4 regions of the Glutamicibacter sp. BS14 genome follow, and region 1 is predicted to be linked to each of the others. Evidence: riboswitches for the same ligand, from Rfam matches in the RefSeq annotation. Region 1 holds a riboswitch; each other region holds the start of a gene.
The links. Region 1 has a riboswitch for S-adenosylmethionine ahead of AC1Z36_RS02865 (flavin reductase family protein). Riboswitches for the same ligand answer to the same signal wherever they lie in the genome.

Region 1 (4,183 bases):
GCTGGATGGATGCTTCGGCCGAGAGCAGGCGCATCGCAATTTCATTGCGGCCCATTTCCAAGGAGAAGAACACGGTGGCCATATTGTGCTTGATGGCAGCAGAACGGGCGAAGTCCAGCGCGAAGGTTGACTTGCCCACCGCAGGACGGGCGGCGATGATGATCATCTGGCCGCCCTTCAGGCCCTGGGTCAGCTCGTCGAATTCATAGAATCCGGTGGGCACACCGGTAATGCCATCGCCCGCGTTGGCCGCGTTCTCGATTTCATCAACGGTGTCTTCGATGATGTCCGAAAGGCGCACGTAGTCTTCACTGCTGCGGTTCTCGGCCACCTTGTAGACCTCTGCTTGGGCTTCGTTGACGATCGCATCAACTTCACCATCTGGAGAGTAGCCCATCTGGACAATACGCGTTCCGGCGTCAACCAATCGGCGCAGCACGGCGCGTTCGCGCACGATTTCTGCGTAGTACCCGGCGTTGGCTGCAGTTGGAACCTGCTGGATGAGATTGTGAAGGTAGGCGGCGCCACCAATGCGCGAGATCTCGCCGCGCTTGGTCAGCAAGTCGGCTACGGTGACCGCATCGGCTGGTTCGCCACGACCGTAGAGGTCGACAATCGCCTCGTAAATTGATTCGTGGGAGGGACGGTAGAAGTCGGTGCCGCGAATGGATTCAACGACGTCAGCAATGGCGTCCTTGGAGAGCATCATGCCACCGAGGACCGACATCTCGGCCTCGATATCCTGTGGCGGCTTGCGCCCTGCGTCGGAATCTCGTCCTTCGTAAACCGGCTCAGCACTCATTGCAGACACTTCCATCCCCTATTGACCCGCTGGGAAAAATTATCCTTGCCTCATGGCAACGCTTCATCGTGTCAGTCGATACGGACATTTGGATGTCAGGCGCCTGTGGATATTTCTCTCCCGAACCCAACACTAGGGCTGTTATTAACAGGCGTAAACCTCATTATCCACAGAATATGTGGATAACACTCCTCTACCTGTGGAGTTCCCTGTTCACAGTCTGGGGAGAACTCTGTGGATTACCCCACTCTACGTATCATTAATATCTGTTGACTTGGTTGTTTGTATTCGCACACCTGTGGACAGAAACTTAATTCATTGAAGCTCACGCCAACCGACCCAAGGTTATCAACACCCTTAATCGCCCAGTTCCCAGGGTTTTTCACCCTTTGTACACATTTGCCCACGTCTTGTCCACAGTTTTGTGGATAACCTTGTGGATACTGGTGAATTTACAAAACCCTAAGTCACCGTGGATTAAATTCGCCAGCAAGGCCGGATCTTCCAGTAGTCCACAATCGGCTAGGGTTTCTGCGTTCGGGGGCGGTGGATAACTTAATGTGTGCAACGACTCGGCGGGCGAACCTGGATCAGCGACTGGGCTGCCGGCGCACTCTCGCCACTTCGCGTCCGCGACGCGCGCCAGTGAAGACGCCATAAAGCGCCGGTTTCATTTGTGATGCGCAGCCTTTGCATGGCTCGGAAGCCCCATCCGAGGGTTGCCGGCAATTCGCTGCCGCTCTGGTCCAGCGTGCAGCGAGGATCCATGAGCTATCTGCGCGGTTCTGTTCGACAGCCCAGGCGGGTGGCGGATATGGCGAGTTCAAGGTTTCTCGCGACAGATACTTTGATGACGAGGTTATCGCCAAATGCCTGGGGCAGCTGGCCCAAGAAGGCAGGCCATGAGATTGCCAGCCATCTTGCCACGTCTTCAGGGTGGCGTGAGAGAACGGGCATTGCCGGTGTCGAGGGCTGCGGGGAACGGCTCAACCCGCCTAACCGGAATTCAAAAAGCTCCGGCCAGATCGATGTTTTGATCTGGCCGGAGCTTTGGAAGATGCGAAGCGCTTATACGAGCTCAGGAATCGGCAGCGAATGGAACCGCGAATCATGGAAGATCTGTGGCGAGTGCTCGGAGGTGCGGTGCCCGTGGACTTCCATCAGGACTACCCAGTGATCCCCCGCTTCGACCTCGTTGTAGATCGAAGTCTCCAGCCACAACGTTGAGTCGTTGACGAAGAGCGCGCCCTGATCCGAGGAATAGGTATCGATTCCGCGGAACCGGTCGCCATTTTTCGAGGCAATCTGAGCGCAGACACCATCATTGCGTTCGCTCAGCACTGAGACGCCAATGCGGCCAGCTTCGCGCAGCTTTGGCCAAGTGTTCGAGGACTTCTGCACGGCGAACATCACCAGTGCAGGTTCGAGGGAAACTCCCACGGTAAACGATGAAGCGACAATTCCCGTCTTCACGCCATCCAGTTCTGCACAGAGGGCGGCTACCCCTGATGGATGCTGAGCGAAAACCTTGCGCAGGGTCAACGGGTCAAGTTCAAGATTCAATGACATGGCTCGATTCCTTTGGGTCTTGCCCACCGCGCAGTAGCCTGCAAGCATTGGCTTCTCGTTACTCGAAGCCGCTTGGGCTGAAGTTCCGCGCCGTGTGCGGTACTTGTTCCAGCACATTTTGCGTGGAACCGAATCCTCACCTGGAGCACCCCACTACCGTTGAGAGGGTTGCCGATCAGCAAGCCAGGGCTTATAGCTGATGCTCTTGATTCTGTTTAAAACGATATGGCTCATGACGAACAGTCGTCAAACATTTCACTTCGCAAATCGCAATATTCGACGCAATATTCGATCCGAGGCCCCGCAGCAAGCCCTTGGGCAGTCTTTTATTCGCCAGATGCCGCGCTTCTTTGAACACCTCGGCCCCACGATCGCAGCAGGCTTTCGCCGATCTTGATTCGGCAGAACACCAACGCCTCCCCTGGGCTCGGGGCCCTGCCGCGAATTCCCTACCGCCCACCGTAATGAAACTTGGTTTCTCGGCATGACGCTGAGGTTCATGCCACTATTGGTCGTGGAGTGCGTTGAGTCACACTCCCGCTTATTGTTCTCCGTAACCACCGATGACGATTGAGGAATAGCCACACCATGGTAGAGATTCAGGCCAACCATTCAGAATTGACCCCACTGCGTTTCTTGGAACGCACAGCCGAGGCCTATCCGAAGAAGACCGCCGTAATCCATGGAACTCGCAGCTTCTCCTATGAAGAATTCGAAGCACGGGTGCACCGCTTTGCCCAGGCGCTGAAAGCACGCATTGAGCCAGGCGACCGCGTGGCCGTGCTGGCACCGAATACTCCCGAGATGCTCATGGCGCATTACGCCGTACCGCTGGCGGGCGGAGTACTCATTGCCCTGAACACCCGCCTCTCGGCCCACGAGCTGCAGTACATCGTTGATCATTCTGCCGCCAAGCTGATGCTTGCCGACACAGAGCTGCTGGAGAACACCAAGACTCTGCGCCAAGAGAACCCAACACTGGAGGCGCTCATCGAGATCACCGATGACCAGTTCGCCGGAGAGCGTCCCGAGGTAATAGTCGACGCCACCCTGGACGAACTGATCGCAGAAGCCGCGGATGAAAAGCTTCCCTACGCCATCGCTGACGAGCGGGCTCCGATCACCCTGAACTACACTTCGGGCACCACCGGCAAGCCGAAGGGCGTGCTCTACTCGCACCGCGGCAGCTACCTGAACTCGTTGGGCGAAGCGCACCACCAGGGCTTTACCGCCAAGACCCGCTATTTGTGGACCCTGCCGATGTTCCACTGCAACGGCTGGTGCACTCCGTGGGCGGTCACCGCAGCGGGAGGAACCCACTTGTGCCTGCGCGGCGTGCGCGAAGATGCCGTTTGGGATGCCATCGAGAATCTGGGGACCACCCACTTGTGCGGCGCTCCAACCGTCTGCTCGATCATCGCTGACTCCACCCGCGCCCACCAGCTCGATGCGCCACTGCGCATCACCACCGCAGGTGCTCCCCCGTCCCCTGCAATCATCTCCAAGCTGCAGAAACTGGGCATCGAGGTAGTCCATGTATATGGCCTCACCGAGGTATACGGACCGTACACGGTGTGCGAGTACCAGGATGAGTGGGATGCCCTCGATGGCCCGGACCGGGCCGCGAAGCTCGCCCGCCAAGGCGTTGGCATGATTACCGCCGAGTCCGCACGCATTGTTGACGAGAACATGAACGATGTCCCGGCGGATGGACAGACCATGGGCGAAATCGTGCTGCGCGGCAATAACGTCATGATCGGCTACTACCGCGATGAAGCGGCCACTACCCAAGCTTTCCATGGCGGCTGGTTC
Region 2 (4,183 bases), 320 kb from region 1:
TCAACGGACTCGATTTTCGAGTCCTTATCCACTACCAGGGCCGCCCATTCCGGCTGCGAATACAGTGCGATGGTCTTGATGGGTGCACCGTTCGAACGGTTCAGGAGCGCAGCGGAACCGGCTGTGGAACCAACATCGATTGCGTCGGCGCGAAGGGCTTCATTGGCCTTGTTGGAACCAGCGGACTGGATCCATTCGACATTTACGCCCTGCTCCTTGGCGGCTGCTTCCAACCATCCCTTTTCCTTGAGTACCAGGCTCAGCGGGTTGTAAGTGGCAAAGTCGATGGACAGGGTCTGACCATCCGAGGAGGCTGTAGCGTTTTCGCCAGCACAGCCGGTCAGGGCAACTGCGCCAACGATCAAGGCGGCGGCGGACAATGCAGTGCGGCGGGTGAGACGGTTCAAAAGCATGGAGAATCCTAGAATTGTGCGTGCAAGCGGTGTAGGTGAAAAGGCAAAGGGGACGAATGGTTCGGGACCCACGGCGTGGCCGGGACTAATGGTTGGTTGGGTCGACGCCGAGCAGGCGCAATAGGTGCAGGCGATCTGCAACGAACTTTTCATCGGTATGCCGGCGTGGATGCACAGCTGAGATGGACAGATCCTCGATGACGCCCGCTGCACTATGCCCAGCGCCTCGCCCCAGAACAATCACGCGGTCAGCCAAAGTCAACGCCTCGTCCACATCATGGGTCACCATGAGAACAGTGGTGGGGAACGATGCGTGAATCGAGAGCAGCAGATCCTGCATCTTCAAGCGTGTCAGCGCATCGAGGGCGCCGAAGGGTTCATCAAGAAGCAATACACCCGGGCGCCGAGCCAGCGCGCGAGCCAGCGAAACCCGTTGCGCCATGCCTCCGGAGATCTCGCGTGGGCGCAAGCTGGCTGCATGGCTCAGACCGGTCAGCTCGATCAACTCATCGATCAGCGAGTTGCCGGCGCGCTTATCGGTTTCCGGTGCCAGGCCCAGTGCAATGTTCTGGCGAACCGAGCGCCATGGCAGCAGCCGGGGCTCCTGGAAGGCAACGGCGCATAACTCGTTGATGCCGGTGACCTCGCGGGTGCCGGTGCGGATGGTGCCGGTGGTGGGGTGGTCCAAGCCCGATACTGAACGCAGCAGCGTGGATTTTCCGCAACCGCTGGCTCCAAGAATGGCCACGACTTGACCTGCTGGAATTTGCAGGTTGATATCGGTCAGAACGGTGCGGCTTTCCATCTTGGTGGTGAAGGTTCGCGACACGTTGCTGAACTGCACGTCCAGGGCGCTTGAAGCTGAGGCAACGGGAGCTGCCTCGGGCGCTGCAAAGGAAAGAGTCATGTTCATCTCCATCGTTCCTGGCGGTAGCACCGGCCTGCAGAGCAAAACTCCAAAGGTGGTTGCTGCGGCGTCGTGGAGCCAGATCTCTCGGCCGCTCGGGATGGTTACGTGTCCATTACAACGAGTCGAACGATTTGAACGCAAATCTTGCGTAATATGAAAAAATCTTCGACAACTACGTCACATTGCCCAGAAATTTCGTTATTTATTTTATTGCAGGCCGGTTTGCTCGACATTAAGCAAAACTTTGCAACTCATCTTCGGCAGGACGCGGATTAGGCTGTGAAATTTGAAGATGGGCACTGCCGGCACTGGGACGAAATGTGACTTCGCGGGTTGGAAACGCCGGTTTATTACCGTTACAAATGAATTACGACCCATCCAGAGCGGCTGAGAGATCTGGCTCCACGACGCCGCAGCAACCACCCCAATAGCGGGACGGTGCTACCGCCAGGACCGATGGAAAGAATTGAGAACCCTGATGCCTATTGGTGAATCGCACAATGCCCTCGGACTGGACTTCAACCAGCTCAGTGACCCTTCGCAGGCCACCGCAATGGACCTGGACAAGTTTGAAGAACAGCTGCCGACCAGGCAATTGCTGAAAATCACCCCCGGACCAAGTGCGGATGAGCAATACGACCGGCTGGCCGAAATTTTCCGTCCCGTTTTTGCGCAGATCGCCGCGACAGCCAAGGACCGCGACTTGAACCGCGTGCTTCCTTTCGAGCAGGTAGGCCTGCTGAATCGCGAGCGTTTCGGTGCGCTGCGCCTTTCCGTTGCCGACGGGGGCTACGGCGCACGGCTGGTGGATGTCTTCCGTCTGCTCATCGAGCTGTCCGAGGCGGACTCCCACGTAGGCCAGCTGTGGCGTGCGCATATCGCATTCGTCGAGAACGTCTTGGCACTGGAGGACGAAGAGCTGCGCAAGAAGTGGGTCGCTCGCATCGCTGCTGGGCAGATTATCGGCAACGCCTACACCGAACGCGGTGGCAACGCCCTGGGCACCTTGAACACCAAGGCCAGCACCGTGGACGGGCGCTGGGTGATCGACGGTGAAAAGTACTACTGCACCGGCACCATTTTTGCCGACTGGACCACCGTTGCCGTGGCCCACCCGGAGCTCGCCGGCCGCCAGATCGCCGTGGTCTCCACCCAGCGCAGCGGCGTCAAGATCCTCGACGACTGGGATGGGTTCGGCCAGGGCCTCACCGGAACCGGCACCACCGAATTCCACCAGGTCCCGGTGGATTGCTTCATGCCGCAGCAGACCAATGACTCCGAAGCGGCGATCTTCCAGCTGGTTCTCATGGCCGTGCAGGCGGGCATCGCCCGCGCCGCATTGAACGACCTGCGTCACGCGGTGCAGGCGCGCACCCGCATCTTCACCACCGGAACCGGGGTGCCGGTATACCAGGAACCCCAGGTCCTCCAGCTGGTGGGCGAAGTTTCCGCGGAGTCCTTCGCTGCCGACTCCGTGGTGATCGGCGCGGTACTCGAAGTCGAGGCGGCCCTGGGCGATCCGGGACTGAACGACGAGGAACGCTACGCCGTATGCGAGCTGGCCGCCAACCGCGCGCAAACCGTGGTGCAGCCACTGGCCATCGGCGTGACCAGCAAGCTCTTCGACGGACTGGGAGCCTCGTCCACCAGAAGCGGCTGCAACCTGGACCGGCACTGGCGCAATGCGCGCACCATCGCCACCCATAACCCGGCGATCTACAAGGCGCGCATCGTCGGGGACTACGAGATCAACGGGGTCCAGCCGCAGCGGCTGTCCGTCACCGGCGAAGATTCAACCCAGCGGGCTTGAGGGCCTGCGACGCAAACCAGCAACTTTCCACGATTACCGACCTATGGGGGCAAAGCCATGAGCGAGAACAAGCGCGAGATCCTATTCAACGCATTCGACATGAACTGCGTGGTGCACCAGTCGCCGGGCCTGTGGCGCCATCCGCAGGACAAGGCCTCGACCTACAACACCCTGGGCTACTGGACGCACCTGGCCAAGGTGCTGGAAAAGGGGAAGTTCGACGGACTGTTCCTCGCCGACGTGCTGGGCACCTACGACGTGTACAAGGGCACCAACGTCACCCCGCTGGGCTCCGGCGCCCAGGCACCGGTCAACGACCCGATGATGCTGGTTTCCGCCATGGCCGCCGTGACCGAGAACCTCGGCTTCGGCGTCACCGCGGGCACCGCCTATGAGCACCCGTACGCTTTCGCCCGCCGCCTGGCCACCCTGGACCACCTGACCAACGGCCGCGTGGGCTGGAATGTCGTCACCGGCTACCTTCCCTCGGCCGCCCGCAATATGGGCCAGGAAGACCAGATGGAGCACGACGAGCGCTACAACCACGCCGATGAGTACCTCGAGGTGGTCTACAAGCTGCTCGAAGGCTCGTGGGAAGACGACGCGGTGCAGAATGACAAGGCCACCGGCGTCTACACCGACCCGGCCAAGGTGCACCCGATCGAGCACGAAGGCAAGTACTTCAAGGTTCCGGGCATCGCCATCACCGAGCCGTCCACCCAGCGCACCCCGGTGATCTACCAGGCCGGCGCCTCCAAGCGCGGCACCGAGTTCGCCGCGTCGAACGCCGAAGCGATCTTCGTCAATTGCCCCACCCGCGACCTGCTGAAGGAAGCGGTCAGCAAGATCCGTGACGCTGCCGAGGCCGCCGGGCGTGGCCGCTACGACATCAAGGTCTTCGCCATGCAGACCATCATTACCGCCGAAACCACCGAACTGGCCCAGGCGAAGTTCCAGGACTACAGCTCCTACGTGGATATCGAGGGGTCGCTGGCACTGCTGTCCGGCTGGACCGGCATCGACATGTCCGTCTACGGCCCCGACGATGTC
Region 3 (4,183 bases), 330 kb from region 1:
AGAGTCCAGCCCTTTTCGGCCAGCAGCTTCTGTGCGATTTTGGTTGGTTCCTGCGATGGGGCCGATTCGGTGACAATAACCTTGATGGTCTTGTCACCGGTGCCGGCGGCCTGTCCACCTGCCAGGCCGCAAGAAGCCAGCGCGAGGAGTGCGGCGGAGCCGGCGGTGAAAGTTAAGAAGGTGCGGCGAGAGAATGCCATGGTGTTGTCCTTTGCTGAAATGCGAGTTGAGCGGGTTTTGTGTTTAGCGCTTGTCAGCGGCGCGCGATAGCCGAGTTCCGACGAACTGAACTGCATGCACCAGCAGGATCATCAACACGATGGCTAGCAGCATGACTCCGGTTTCATAGCGGTAGTAGCCGTAGCGGATTGCGAAGTCGCCGATACCGCCTCCGCCGACCAGTCCGGCCATGGCCGAATACGAGATGAAGCTGACGGTCATGATGGTGATGGAAGACAGCAGTGCAGGCTTGGCTTCGATCAGCAGCACTTCACGGATGATCTGTCCCCGTGTGGCGCCCATGGCCTGCGCTGCTTCGACAACGCCATTGCCAAGCTGGCTGATGTTCTGCTCCACGAACCGGGCGAAATAGGGGATCGCGTTGATGGTCAGCGGAACGATAACCGCCGCGGTGCCAATGGTAGTTCCCACAACGAATCGGGTGAACGGGATGATGGCGATCAGCAGGATGAGGAATGGGAAGGAACGGATTGTATTGACCAGCCCGTCAACGATTCGGTGCAGTCGCGGACGTGGGCGCAAACCGTTGGGAGACATCGAGTAAAGCCAAATGCCCAGCGGGGTTCCCAGGAGAATCGCGATCGGGATGGAAACCAGCAGCATCGCAAAGGTCTGCGCCATGGCGACCCAGATTTCCGGGGCAAGTTCGATGATGCGGTCGAAACTGAAAGCTGCTGCGTTGCCGTTGCTCGTGGCTAGCACTACTGACGTGAAATTCATTGGTAATCCAGGTTCTCTATACGCGGGCTACGGTGGCAGCGACGGCTTGGTCCTGCTTTGGCTGGCGGTTAAGCGTGAGTTCGTCACTGATCAGGTAGCGGCCGATTGGCGTCACTGGTTCAAAGCCTGGTTCTCGCAACGAACTCAGGGCGAACTCTTCAACTACCGCTCCGTCTTCCATGACCGAAACCTTGTCGGCAATGGCCTTAATAACGTTCATCTCGTGGGTGACGATGACTGTGGTGATGCCAAGGCTGGCGTTGATGTCACTGAGGTATTGCAGCACCGACGTTGTCGTTCTAGGATCCACGGCACTGGTTGGCTCATCGCACAGCAGGACCTTGGGCTCGGTGACCAGCGCGCGGGCAATGGCGATGCGCTGTTTCTGGCCGCCCGAAAGCTGTCCTGGATAGGCGGCAGCCTTGTCAGCGAGGTCCACTATGGACAGCGCTTCCAGCGCACGTTCACGGCGTTGCTTTTTCGGAACACCAGCGAACTTCAGATTCAGCTCGACGTTCTGTTGCGCGGTGCGATTGTTCAGCAGGTTGAAGTGCTGGAAGATCATCCCGATCTCATGACGCTGCTTTCGCAGGTCTCCTTCACTGAGCCCGGTCAGTTCGACGCCATCCACGATGACCTGGCCCGACGTGGGACGCTGCAGCAAATTGATATTGCGCAATAGCGTTGACTTTCCCGCACCGGAAAATCCGATAATTCCATGGATGGTTCCGGCCTGGATTTCCAGCGAGACATCCTTGACGGCCGTGAATTGATCTTGGCCCTTGCCGAAGGCGGTCGTTACGTTTTCAAGACGAATCATCATCGCTCCCTTGGTGCTTGGTTATGCGGAGCGCACTTCGCGAAAATCATCTGCGTTCCACAGATTTTCCGTCGCGAAGTGAAAGTACTCCATCGGTTCTGGCTGTAGCACCGCTCCCTCTCGGGTGGTTGCTGCGACGTCGTTGAGCCAGATCTCTCAGTCGCTCTGGATGGTGTGCGTTCGGTTGTACGAGCCGAACAATTCAAGTCTGGAGTCCACGCCCGCAGGCCGGCAAACGTTACTTCAATCGGCGTCATCAAGTCATAGTCCGGACGGATCCACGCTGAAATCACGCAATAATCCACGTAGCAATCTGACACATTTCGCTACTTCCCCTCTTTGTGACGAAAGCCTTGCAGTTTCTGCCCATCTCTCGCTGGCTTGTGCCAGCAATCTTGGGTGGGGAATTCAGCGATGCCTACGGTGGTTGTAGCAGATGCAGACCAACGAGAGGACCCCATGAAGATCGCAATTACCGGTGCCACCGGACAGCTTGGAAATCTAGTCATCGACGCGCTGCTGGCGCGCGGGGCGAATGCCGCTGATCTGGTCGCCATTGGCCGCTCCGAGCAGAAGCTGGAACCGCTGGCAGGCAAAGGCCTGGAAACCCGCGTTGCCGATTACAACGCCCAGCCAACTCTCGTGTCCGCACTCGAAGGCATAGACAAGCTGCTGCTGATTTCGGCCAGCGAGGTGGGCCAGCGCGTTGCCCAGCATGAGAACGTCATCAATGCCGCCAAGCACGTGGATGTCTCGCTGATCGCCTACACCTCAATTGCCAACGCCCTGTCCGGCGGCATGAAGCTCGCCGAGGAGCACATCGCCACCGAACGGCTGCTGGCCGGATCCGGCATCGACTACGTGCTGTTGCGCAATGGATGGTACATCGAGAACTACACCGACCAGCTGATGGGCTACCTCAACAGCGGCACGGTGCTCGGTGCCGCCGGCGATGGCAAGATCAGCGCTGCCGCCCGTGCAGACTACGCGGATGCCGCTGCGGCCGTGCTGCTTTCCGAAGAAAACCAGAACGGCAGGATCTACGAGCTGGGCAGCGACAAGCCATTCACCCTCGCCCAGCTTGCTGGCGCGGTTGGCGCTGCCGCCGGCCAGGACATCGCCTACCAGGAAATGGATCCCGGGCAACTGGAAAAGATCTACGCTGATGCCGGCGTCCCCGGACCGTTCGCGCACATCCTCGTCGATACCGACATGCGCATTCGAGAAGGAGCGCTGGAAGTGGACTCCGGGGAGCTGGCTCAGCTGATCGGCCGCGCCCCGGCTTCCTTGGGCAAAGTCATCAAGGACAACCTGGACAAGTAGCCCAGGTGCACTAGGGTTCCAGCGGGCAGGCATTGGCGGCGATCGAGGCCGCGGTGCCTGCCCGCCGCTTTAACGCGTCACAACCCGGAATATTCGCGCGGCAATGCCGAAATTGCCGCGCAAACCCATGGTGCTGCGTGTCACAACCGTGCGGCGAGTTCCCGCTCCCGTAAATTTGCGCATACTTCATCCCCACCTGCAGAGGAGATCAAAGCATGCCACGAGTACGTTTAAGATCAGTTGCCTGCGCGGCAGCCATCGCCTTGGGCCTGGGAGCTTTCTCAGCGCTTCCGGCGAGCGCCGAACCACGGCACACCCAGAAGGACCCGACCGCCATCGGCACTGGAGGCGCAGTCTCGTCGGTCGATCCGGAAGCCACCGCTGCCGGCATCGAAATCCTGCGCAAGGGAGGCAACGCCGTCGATGCGGCTGTGGCAACCGCGGCGGCACTGGGCGTCACCGAACCCTATAGCGCAGGCATTGGCGGCGGCGGATACTTCATGCACTACGATGCGAAGTCGGGCAAGGTCAGCACCATCGACGGCCGCGAAACCGCACCGGCAGGCATTGCGCATGATGCATTCATCGATCCTGAAACCGGCGAGCCGTATAACTTCACCCCGGAACTGGTCACCAGTGGCGTGTCCGTGGGCGTGCCCGGGACCTTGGCCACGTGGCAGCGCGCACTGGATAATTGGGGTTCGCAGAACCTGAAACAGGTTCTGCGGCCGGCGACCCAGATCGCTTCACGCGGCTTTGTCATCGACGAGACGTTCCGCGAGCAGACCCTGGATAACAAGGAACGATTCGCCGCGTTCACCTCCACGAGCGAATTGTTCTTGCCCGGCGGAGATGCCCCGGAGGTCGGGAGCATTTTCAAGAATCCGGATCTCGCACACACCTACCTGATGCTGGCCAAGCAAGGCCTCCAGGGATTCTATGAGGGCGAATTGGCTGCCGAAATCGCCCTAACGGTGCAGGCTCCGCCAAAGAGCGAAGACACCGCCCTCCCGGTTCCCGCAGGGCAGCTGGGCACTGCCGACCTGGCCGGCTACGAAGTGGTGGAGCAGGCACCAACTA
Region 4 (4,183 bases), 160 kb from region 1:
TTGCACACATTGGCTCTTTCGAACCCAGGCAAATGTGGTCGTGTGCCCATAGGTATTCGGGGTCACTTTTCCTAGTATTGGCAGGATGATCGATCTTTGCGCCCGAAACCCGGGGTGGCACGGTGGCATCTAGCCCAACGGGCAAAGCCTTGAGCGGCTTTGCCGATAGGGCTGGTCCACCCGTTGAGCCATTGCGGGCTGGGCGCATTGAACTACCGATATTGGCAAAGGAGCCAACCCGCCGTGTACGAACTGCTAGTTCTGCTGATCCTTGTTGTGGCCATCGTGATGGTCACAGCACGCTTGAAGATCAGCCCATTTCTCGCCCTCGTTGGCGCCGCTATCCTGGCGGCCTTCGCCTACCGGATTCCGCTGGCCGACGTGGCTTCGACGGTCACCACGGCTTTCGGCAGCACCATGGGAAATATCGGACTGGTGATCCTGTTCGGAACAATGATCGGTGTCATCCTGGAGAAATCCGGCGCCGCGATCTCCATGGCAGATGCGCTGATCAAGGTCCTGGGTACCCGGTTCCCCAACCTGACGCTATCGATTATCGGCTACATCGTTTCCATTCCGGTCTTCTGCGACTCGGGATACGTGGTGCTCAACTCGCTGCGCAAAGCGATCACCCTGCGTACCGGGATCTCTGGGCTGGCAACTTCCATCGCCCTGATGACCGGCCTGTACGCGACCCACACCATGGTGCCTCCAACTCCGGGCCCGCTGGCCGCAGCCGAAAGCATCGGCATTGCCGATAACTTGGGCTTGATCATCGCTGTCGGATTGCCCGTTGCGGCCATCTCGGCCCTTGCCGGCTTGGCCTACGCCAGCCGCTTCAACAAGTCCAAATGGACCCCGTTGCCAAGCGACGACCACAATGACATCTCCGAACTCGACTATGAGCAGCTGCGTGCAAGCTTCGGAAAATTGCCCAGCCCGGCGCTGGCCTTCATGCCGATCCTGGTTCCGCTGGTGCTGATCTGTGCCGCATCCATTGCGAAGCTGCCCTCGCACCCGATGGGCGAAGGCGCTGCCCTGGAAATCCTTTCCTTCCTGGGGACGCCAGTTATTGCGCTGATCTTCGGCTTGATCTCATCGACTTTTCTTTTGAGCGGTGGCAGCAAGCTGGCGGTCTTCAATGAGCAGATGAACGAAGCTGTACGCACCGCTGCTCCGATCTTGCTGATCACCGGTGCCGGCGCCGGCTTCGGGGCGGTCCTGGCCGCGTCGGATCTGACCACGATTCTTTCGGATTCACTCAGCGGACTGGGCTTGGGCCTGGCTGTGCCATTCCTGATCGCCGCTGCACTGAAGTCCGCACAGGGCTCGTCCACCGTCTCAATGGTGACCACTTCCGCGCTGGTCGCTCCGATGCTCGGCTCCCTGGGCTTGGGTTCGGAGCTGGGCATGGTGCTATCCGTATTGGCAGTAGGCGCCGGTGCGATGGTTGTCTCGCACGCCAACGACTCCTACTTCTGGGTCGTCTCGCAGCTCAGCCGCATTCCGGTGATCACCGCCTACAAGACCCTGAGCGTGGCTACCGCCATCCAGGGCACCGCGGGGTTCCTGACTGTACTGGTCCTGGGAGCCGTACTGCTTTAGCAGCACGCCTTCCAAGAAAGCAACGGATCGCGCCATCGGCAGATGGCGCGATCCGTTGCTTTAAGCAGTGCTGGATTAGCCCAGGCCTGCCGCCGGGAAGCTCCGCGCGGCCTTATTCGCTGTGGCAGTCGAGATCACCAGCAACGCGATGGCGGCCAGGTAGCCGGTTCCGGTCGCGGCGAAGGCGAAACCGAATTGGCCCAGCAGGCAGAGAACTGCTGCGCTGGCCAATGCCGCCCAACCGGCCCAGGAAGCCGCGGCAAGCAGGGGCGCAGCCTGCTGATGCCCGGCGAACCAGGCGTCATCGCTGGCCAAGGTGTGGCGCGTCTTGATGCCGATCGCCGCATTGCGAGCGAGCTTCCGGTTCCGTGCCATCGGGGCGAGGAACGCTGCGACCAGCGTTATGCTCAGCAACCCGAACATGAAGGCAATCACGCCTGCTGGATCCACTTGCCGCCTCTTCTGCCGATTGATCTTGAATGGCCATTCTATGCGGTCGCATGGAAGTGCCCTGATCCACGCTGTGTTCCCAATCGATGCCTGCGGGAACGTTCTTGAGATCCAGTTCCGGCATGCCAATTGCGTCATGCGAAGGTCATATGACGTCTTATCTGCCCGTTTTCCGGCAGGGCGAAGGCGCGAAGATGACGTATTTTGTCCTGCTGTTCCTCCGCATGACAGCGCCCTTCCCGAGGGCCTGCCAGTAATGCTTGACTCGGAGCACAACCCATCCAGAGCGGCTGAGAGACCTGGCTCCGAGACGCCGCAGCAAGCCTGCACCAGCAGGTAGTGCTAACGCCAGGTTCGATGGAACTCCCGGGTCTAGAAGCATGAACTTCTGTTCGGGATCCCTCGTTCAATTTGTCTAAGAGAGGGACGACATGACTCGTACTCGTCCGAACGCCTTGAAAGTTCTGGCTTCAGCGATGGCGGCAGCAACACTGCTGACTGGCTGCTCGCTGAAAGAACCACGGCCGGAAATAGCGCCGGTTGTGGCGCAAAGCAGTAATCCGCAAGCCGAGCATAAGCTCGACAACGTTCCATCACTCAAAGGCAAAAAGGTCGGCATCGCGGCCAAGGATATCCTGCACGACTACTCGCGCGTGGTCTACCAGCAGATCCAAGAGCGCATCAAAGAGCTCGGCGGCGAGGTCATCGCTACCCAAGCCGAAGCCAAAGACGAGAAGCACGTCTCTGACGTAGAAAACCTGATCACCCAGTCGCCCGATGCCATCGTGGTGATCCTGGGCGATGCCCAAACGCTCACTCCTGCCTTGGCCAAGGTGGACGCCGCCGGGATCCCGCTGTTCACCATCGATTTCCAAAGCGAATACTCGAAGAACAACGTCACCAGCGACAACTGGAACGTCGGCACCACGCTGGCTCGCACCATGGCTGAAGACCTCCACGGCAAGGGGAAGATTCTGGTCTTCAACGGCTTCCCCGGTGTGACTCCCTGCCGGATCCGCTACAACAGCCTGAACCTGGTGCTGGAAGACTACCCAAATATCGAGAAGATCACCCCGGAACTCCAGGACAAATACGAAGGCACCATCGAGGATGCCAAAAACCAGATCCAGGACCAACTGCGCAGGCTGCCCGAGGGCGAAGTTGACGCGATTTGGTCCTGCTGGGACATGCCGCTGATCGGTGCCGCGCAGGCCATCGATCCCACTGGTGGCGACATCAAGCTGTATGGAGTGGACGCAGAGCCCGGGGCCCTGGATTTGATAGCGAACCCGGACAGTTCATACCAGTTCACCGTCGCTCAGCCCACCAAGCAGATTGCCGCTGCCTCGGCCACTAATATCGCCCTGTTCCTCGATGGGCAAACCGATCTGGTTCCGAGCACCAGCTATGCCGAGCCGATTTTTGTCGACAAGGACAACGTGAATCAGGTGCGCCATGACAACGGAATCTAAGGAACTGCTGAGCATGGCCGCCATCAACAAGTCCTTTGGCACGGTCGCCGTGCTCGACCATGTGCACCTGCAGCTTCGGGCCGGAGAGGTTCTGGGCCTAGTGGGCGAAAACGGAGCTGGAAAATCCACCCTGATCAAGATACTCACCGGGCTGTACACCCTGGACTCGGGGCAGATCGAACTTGCCGGCCAGCCGGTGCAAATTCGCCGGCCTGCCGATGCCGAAGCGCTAGGCATTGAAGTGATTCACCAGGACCGCCATCTGGCCGGCCGCTTGACCGTCGCCGAACAGCTGTATCTGGGCACCGCGAAGAGTCGTGGGCTCTGGCGCCACGAGCGCACCGCGCAGGCAGCAGCCCGGGCGGATATTTTGCGAACCACCGGCCAGGAGCTGGACACCGGTGCCTTCGTTGATGAGCTCAGCGTTGCCCAGCAGCAGCTGATCCAGATTGCCCGTGCCGTACTGGCCGAACCCAAGGTGCTGATTCTCGATGAGCCGACGGCACCGTTGGCCAATGATGAAGTTGAACAGCTCTTCGGCACGATCCGGCATCTGCGGGACCGCGGGGTAGGGATCATTTTCATCTCGCATTATCTCCAGGAACTGCGGCAGATCACCGACCGGATTACGGTGCTGCGCAACGGCAGAAATGCCG

Region 2: it holds a riboswitch for S-adenosylmethionine, as region 1 does, so the genes downstream of both, AC1Z36_RS01285 (acyl-CoA dehydrogenase family protein) here and AC1Z36_RS02865 (flavin reductase family protein) in region 1, are expected to answer to the same signal.
Region 3: it holds a riboswitch for S-adenosylmethionine, as region 1 does, so the genes downstream of both, AC1Z36_RS01265 (methionine ABC transporter ATP-binding protein) here and AC1Z36_RS02865 (flavin reductase family protein) in region 1, are expected to answer to the same signal.
Region 4: it holds a riboswitch for S-adenosylmethionine, as region 1 does, so the genes downstream of both, AC1Z36_RS03580 (substrate-binding domain-containing protein) here and AC1Z36_RS02865 (flavin reductase family protein) in region 1, are expected to answer to the same signal.

What each region holds. Positions count from the first base shown of each region.
Region 1 is NZ_CM167801.1:590,441-594,623, reverse strand. Features, by position in the region: gene dnaB (replicative DNA helicase) at 1-802, opposite strand, end outside; gene AC1Z36_RS02865 (flavin reductase family protein) at 1,871-2,371, opposite strand; SAM riboswitch class IV at 2,466-2,582, opposite strand; gene AC1Z36_RS02860 (AMP-binding protein) at 2,960-4,183, shown strand, end outside.
Region 2 is NZ_CM167801.1:271,041-275,223, reverse strand. Features, by position in the region: gene AC1Z36_RS01295 (aliphatic sulfonate ABC transporter substrate-binding protein) at 1-413, opposite strand, end outside; gene AC1Z36_RS01290 (ABC transporter ATP-binding protein) at 499-1,320, opposite strand; SAM riboswitch class I at 1,326-1,427, opposite strand; SAM riboswitch class I at 1,695-1,786, shown strand; gene AC1Z36_RS01285 (acyl-CoA dehydrogenase family protein) at 1,802-3,133, shown strand; gene AC1Z36_RS01280 (LLM class flavin-dependent oxidoreductase) at 3,191-4,183, shown strand, end outside.
Region 3 is NZ_CM167801.1:265,405-269,587, forward strand. Features, by position in the region: gene AC1Z36_RS01255 (MetQ/NlpA family ABC transporter substrate-binding protein) at 1-200, opposite strand, end outside; gene AC1Z36_RS01260 (methionine ABC transporter permease) at 244-960, opposite strand; gene AC1Z36_RS01265 (methionine ABC transporter ATP-binding protein) at 977-1,783, opposite strand; SAM riboswitch class I at 1,867-1,956, opposite strand; gene AC1Z36_RS01270 (NAD(P)H-binding protein) at 2,240-3,103, shown strand; gene ggt (gamma-glutamyltransferase) at 3,319-4,183, shown strand, end outside.
Region 4 is NZ_CM167801.1:752,006-756,188, forward strand. Features, by position in the region: gene AC1Z36_RS03570 (GntP family permease) at 244-1,605, shown strand; gene AC1Z36_RS03575 (SdpI family protein) at 1,681-2,055, opposite strand; SAM riboswitch class I at 2,330-2,419, shown strand; gene AC1Z36_RS03580 (substrate-binding domain-containing protein) at 2,487-3,527, shown strand; gene AC1Z36_RS03585 (sugar ABC transporter ATP-binding protein) at 3,511-4,183, shown strand, end outside.